Linked DNA regions of Azospirillum brasilense. The protein of the gene in region 2 binds, or shares a complex with, the protein of the main gene of each other region. Links are inferred from orthologs where the notes say so. Each region holds a gene or a part of one and is shown on either strand. Other genes may lie near its edges.

Region 1 (2,776 bases), 2.0 Mb from region 2 along the record:
CCCCGCGAAAGCCCGGCAACACCCCATTTCCCCCGCGATTCCCCATCGGAAAGAACCCGTTGGGCGGGTGGAAATGCCCCGCACTCCTTGCTAGACAGGGGGCGCACTTTGCCAACGAACACCCGCACCAACAAACGAGAGCCGGAGGACGTAAACGCCATGGCCGCACGCCGCAAACTGATTGCCGGGAACTGGAAGATGAACGGGCTGAAGGCCGACGGGCTCGACCTCGCCTCTGACCTCGCCGGACGCCTGACGGGGGCCGGGACGGTCGCCTTCGACATGCTGGTGTGCCCGCCCTTCCCGCTGCTGTTCCCGGTGGGCGACGCCATTTCCGGCAGCCCGCTGGCGCTCGGCGCGCAGGACTGCCACGCCAAGACCTCCGGCGCGCACACCGGCGACGTCAGCCCGGCCATGCTGACCGATGCCGGCTGCCGCTACGTCATCCTCGGCCATTCGGAGCGCCGCGCCGACCACGCCGAATCCGACGCCCAGGTCGCCGCCAAGGCCGCCGCCGCCCACAAGGCGGGCCTGATCGCCATCATCTGCGTCGGCGAGACGGAGGCCCAGCGCGACGCCGGGCAGGCGAACAGCGTCGTCGCCAGCCAGCTCAAGGGCTCGATTCCGGAGGGCGCCACCGCGGCGAACACCGTCATCGCCTACGAGCCGGTCTGGGCCATCGGCACCGGCAAGACCGCCACGCCCGACGACGTCAAGGCGATGCACGCCCACATCCGGGCGGAGCTGGCCGGCAAGACCGCCGATCCCGACGCGGTGCGCGTCCTCTACGGCGGTTCGGTGAAGCCGGGCAACGCGGCGGAACTGATGGCGGTGGAGAATGTGGACGGCGCGCTGGTCGGCGGGGCCGCGCTGAAGGCGGACGATTTCTGGGCGATCGCCACCAGTTGCCGCTAGCATATCGCGCAGGACCGCGTTAAAAACAGTGGGCGCGCGCCACGGGCCCTTGCCAAGGTCCGTGGCGCGCTGTTGGTTTGGGCGGTCCCTGCGGATCGCTCCGGGAAGGGATCAAGGGAACGGGTTGCATGGAATCGGTGCTTCTGGTCATTCACCTGCTGATCGCCCTGGCGCTCGTCGGGGTCATCCTGATCCAGCGGTCGGAAGGCGGCGGTCTCGGCATCGGCGGCGGCAATATGGGCGGCATGATGTCCACCCGCGGCACCGCCAATCTGCTGACGCGGACCACCGGCATCCTGGCGGGCTGCTTCATGGCGACCAGCCTGGTCCTGGCGGTCCTGGCGGGCGCGCACAAGGCGCCGACCTCGATCATCGACACGATGCCGGCCCAGCCCGTGGCCCCGGCGGCACCCGCCCAGCCGGCCGCGCCGGCGCAGCCCGCCCCGCCGGTCGCCCAGTAACAGCGGCCCGGCAAACGCGACCCGGCTCCGGCCGGGTCCGACGCGAGGCGGCCTCCCCCGAAGCCGCCTCTTTCTTTTGAGGATCGTCGATCCGGGCAGAGCCCGGGGGACGGTCCGAACTCGGGGAACGGATCAGGCTCTGAAGGTCTTCGGACGGACATGACTCGCTACATCTTCATCACCGGTGGCGTCGTTTCCTCGCTGGGCAAAGGTCTGGCGTCGGCGGCGCTTGGGGCGCTTCTCCAGGCGCGCGGCTACAAGGTGCGGCTTCGCAAGCTGGACCCGTACCTGAACGTGGACCCCGGCACGATGAGCCCGTACCAGCACGGCGAGGTCTATGTGACCGACGACGGCGCTGAGACCGACCTCGACCTCGGCCATTACGAGCGCTTCACCGGCGTGGCCGCGCGCCGTGGCGACAACATCACCACGGGCCGCATCTATTCGACGGTGATCGCCAAGGAGCGCCGCGGCGACTATCTGGGCGCCACCGTGCAGGTGATTCCGCACGTCACCGACCAGATCAAGGACTTCATCCGCGCCGACACGACCGACGAGGATTTCATCCTCTGCGAGATCGGCGGCACGGTGGGCGACATCGAGTCGACCCCCTTCCTGGAGGCCATCCGCCAGTTCGGCAACGAGGTCGGTCCGGAGAACGCGCTGTTCATCCACCTGACCCTGCTGCCCTACATCCCGACGGCGGGCGAGCTGAAGACCAAGCCGACCCAGCATTCCGTGAAGGAACTGCTGGGCATGGGCATCCAGGCGAACATCCTGCTCTGCCGCGCCGACCGTCCGATTCCGGACAACGAGCGCCGCAAGATCGCGCTGTTCTGCAACATCCGTCCGGAACGCGTGATCGCCGCCCTGGACGTCGATTCGATCTATCAGGTGCCGGTCAGCTACCACGAGGAAGGTTTCGACACCCAGGTGCTGGCCTATTTCGGCCTGCCGACCGAGGGCAAGCCGGACCTGTCGCGCTGGACCAGCATCATGGAGCGCGTGCGCAAGCCGCAGGGCGAGGTGACCATCGCCGTCGTCGGCAAGTACACCAGCCTGCTCGACAGCTACAAGTCGCTGGCCGAGGCTCTGACCCACGGCGGCATCGCCAACAACGTGAAGGTCAAGCTGGACTGGATCGACTCGGAGATCTTCGAGGACGACACCGCCGTCCAGAGGCTGGAGAACGTCCACGGCATCCTGGTGCCGGGCGGCTTCGGCTCGCGCGGCACGGAGGGCAAGATCCGCGCCGCCCAGTTCGCCCGCGAGCGCAAGGTGCCGTACTTCGGCATCTGCTTCGGCATGCAGATGGCGGTGATCGAATCGGCCCGCAACATGGCCGGGATCGTCGACGCCGGCTCGACCGAGCTGGGCAAGCCCGGCAACCCGGTGGTCGG
Region 2 (2,903 bases):
ACGCCATACGGCGCCGCGACGCCGATGCCGCCGCCGTTGCGGCCACCGACCACCTCGGCTGGGTGCTCGACCGTTACAACGACCTGAGCCGGAAGGCGGAGGACCTGTCCCACCCCGACACCGACGCCAATCCGTAAAGCCGGGCCAAACGGGGGGGCCACCCTCCCCGCTCCACCGCCGACACATGAAAAAGCCGCGGGGTCCGGAAACCCCGCGGCTTTTCTTTTCAGCGGACTATGGCGATCCCGGTCAGGCGGCCAGGATGCCCTCGATCTGCTTGGTCACGTCGTCGATCTCGGCCATGCCGTCCACCGTCTTCAGAACGCCTCGGCTCTGATAATACGGGAGGATCGGCGCGGTCTGCTCGTGATACTGGGCGAGGCGGGTCTTCACCGTGTCGGCGTTGTCGTCGGCCCGGCGCTTGAACTCCGTGCTGCCGCAGACGTCGCAGACGCCCTCGACCTTCGGCTTCTCGAAGACGTCGTGATACCCTTTGCCGCACTTGGCGCAGGTGTAACGACCGGTGATGCGCTCGACCAGGATGTCGTCGACGACCTTCATCTCGATGACGTGATCGAGCTTCAGGCCCTTGTCCGACAACATGCTGTCCAGCGCTTCGGCCTGGGCGACCGTGCGCGGGAAGCCGTCGAGGATGAAGCCGTTGGCGACGTCCGGCTTGGAAATGCGCTCAGCGATGATATCGACCATCAGCGCGTCCGGCATCAATTTGCCGGCGGACATGATGTCCTTCGCCTGCTGCCCAAGCGGACCACCCTCGGCGACCATCGCGCGGAGCATGTCGCCCGTGGAAAGCTGGACGAGTCCGCGCGTGTCTTCGAGACGCCGCGCCTGGGTCCCCTTCCCGGCGCCCGGCGGTCCGAGCAGAATGAGATTCATTACTTTCTCCCCCGAAGCTTCGCTTTTTTAATCAGCCCCTCATACTGGTGGGCCAGCAGATGGGAATGAATCTGCGCAACCGTGTCCATCGTCACCGTGACCACGATCAGCAGGCTGGTGCCGCCAAAATAGAACGGAACCGAATGCTGGGAAATCAGGATTTCGGGGAGGAGACAAACCGCCACAAGGTACGCGGAACCGATCACCGTCAGGCGGGTCAGCACGTAGTCGATGTAGTCCGCGGTGTTCTTGCCCGGACGGATGCCGGGAATGAAACCGCCATACTTACGCAGGTTCTCGGCCGTGTCCGCGGGGTTGAAGACGATGGCCGTGTAGAAGAAGCAGAAGAAGATGATCAGCGCCGAATACAGGATCATGTAGAGCGGCGTGCCGTGCGCCAGATAGCGCGTGACGGTCTGCAGCCACTCCGGACCCTCGCCGCCGGCGAAGCCGACCGCGGTCAGCGGCAGCAGCAGCAGCGACGACGCGAAGATCGGCGGGATGACGCCCGCGGTGTTCAGCTTCAGCGGCAGGTGCGACGCTTCGCCGCCGAACACGCGGTTGCCCATCTGCCGCTTCGGGTACTGGATCAGCAAGCGGCGCTGCGCGCGCTCCATGAACACGATGAAGAACACGACGCCCACCGCCATCAGCAGCAGGAAGACGATGAACAGCGTGGACAGCGCGCCGGTGCGGCCCAGCTCCAGCGTGCTGACGAGAGCGCGCGGCAACTCGGCGACGATGCCGGCGAAGATGATGAGGGAGATGCCGTTGCCGATGCCGCGGGCGGTGATCTGCTCGCCCAGCCACATCAGGAACATCGTGCCGCCGACCAGCGTGATGACCGTGGCGATCTTGAAGAACAGCCCCGGTTCGGGAACCGCGGCGCCGGACGCGCCGGTCATCGCCTCGAGCCCCACCGCCAGACCCCAGGCCTGCACGGTCGCCAGAAGGACGGTGCCGTAGCGGGTGTACTGGTTCAGCTTCTTGCGACCCGACTCGCCCTCCTTCTTCAGCGCTTCCATCTGCGGCGACACCGCGGTCAGGAGCTGCACGATGATGGAGGCCGAAATATACGGCATGATGTTGAGCGCGAAGATCGTCATGCGGTGCAGCGCGCCGCCGGCCAGCATGTCGAACATGCCCAGGATGCCCCCGCCCTGCTGCCGGAAAATATCGGCCAGGATCTGCGGGTTGACGCCCGGAATCGGGATGTAGGTGCCCAGGCGGTAGATGATCAAGGCACCAAGGGTGAACCAGATCCGCTTCTTCAGCTCGGTCGCCTTGGAGAAGGCCCCGAAATTAATGTTCGCGGCAAGCTGCTCGGCCGCTGATGCCATGGGTCGTATCCCTGTCCCTAATGCACGAACGGGGCGGTCCTGCAGGATGCAGGCCGCCCCTCGCAACTTCGCTTCATTTAGTGCCGGAAGGTGCCCGCGCGCAAGCGCGGGCTTCCGATCACTCGGCGGCTTCGGCGGCGGACGCGGTCAGCGTGACGCTGCCACCCGCCTTCTCGACCGCTTCCACAGCCGACTTGGAGGCGCCGGCCACGGTGAAGCTGGCCTTCGTCGTCAGGGCGCCCTTGCCCAGCAGACGGATGCCGTCCTTCTTCACCTTACCGGTGACGCCCGCCGCTTCCAGAGCCACCGCATCGATGGTCTGGCTGGCGTCGAGCTTGCCGGCGTCGATGAACTTCTGGACCAGGCCCAGGTTCACGACCGAGTATTCCTTCGCGAAGATGTTTCGGAAACCGCGCTTCGGAAGGCGGCGGTGAAGGGGCATCTGGCCGCCTTCAAAGCCGTTGATGGCCACGCCGGTGCGCGAGGTCTGACCCTTGACGCCACGGCCGCCGGTCTTGCCCTTGCCCGAACCGATACCGCGGCCGACGCGCATGCGCTCCTTACGGGCACCGGGGTTGTCCCGGAGATCGTTCAGCTTCGTCATGGGTTCAGCCCTCGTTCTCGACGCGGACCAGGTGCGCGACCTTGGCGATCATGCCCCGCACG

Evidence for each region.
Region 1: the proteins of secY (region 2) and secG are in contact, whole or in part, in a crystal structure (PDB 5AWW), measured with the Thermus thermophilus proteins. The link is inferred for Azospirillum brasilense from one-to-one orthologs. Residues at the interface, in WP_096411648.1 of Thermus thermophilus: Leu14, Gln16, Arg17, Phe20, Ile34, Pro35, Pro37, Ile72, Arg108, Arg109, Asn112, Gln113, Arg116, Ile117, Ile120, Pro145, Gly146, Trp147, Phe152, Phe155, Val156, Val159, Thr160, Val162, Ala163, Gly164, Ala166, Leu167, Trp170, Glu173; in WP_223903268.1 of Thermus thermophilus: Tyr5, Ile9, Tyr12, Leu13, Ala16, Leu19, Val20, Val23, Leu24, Gln26, Glu27, Pro28, Gln30, Gly31, Ala32, Asp34, Leu35, Met36, Gly37, Gly38, Ser39, Ala40, Asp41, Leu42, Phe43, Ala45, Arg46, Val48, Tyr53, Thr56.

Annotation. Positions count from the first base shown.
Region 1 is NZ_CP032345.1:2,794,929-2,797,704, forward strand. Bases 1-2,709 are described here. They hold secG (preprotein translocase subunit SecG), read left to right. Parts: upstream 1-1,043; coding sequence 1,044-1,376; downstream 1,377-2,709. Other genes in these bases: tpiA (triose-phosphate isomerase), read left to right, coding at 160-915; D3869_RS13350 (CTP synthase), read left to right, coding at 1,536-2,709. Outside these bases: more of D3869_RS13350, read left to right, coding at 2,710-2,776. UniProt on the Bacillus subtilis protein: Involved in protein export. Participates in an early event of protein translocation.
Region 2 is NZ_CP032345.1:755,453-758,355, forward strand. What follows is about bases 68-2,903. They hold secY (preprotein translocase subunit SecY), read right to left. Parts: upstream 2,238-2,903; coding sequence 897-2,237; downstream 68-896. Other genes in these bases: D3869_RS03770 (FadR/GntR family transcriptional regulator), read left to right, coding at 68-137; D3869_RS03775 (adenylate kinase), read right to left, coding at 250-897; rplO (50S ribosomal protein L15), read right to left, coding at 2,356-2,841; rpmD (50S ribosomal protein L30), read right to left, coding at 2,846-2,903. In the rest of the region: more of D3869_RS03770, read left to right, coding at 1-67. UniProt on the Bacillus subtilis protein: The central subunit of the protein translocation channel SecYEG. Consists of two halves formed by TMs 1-5 and 6-10.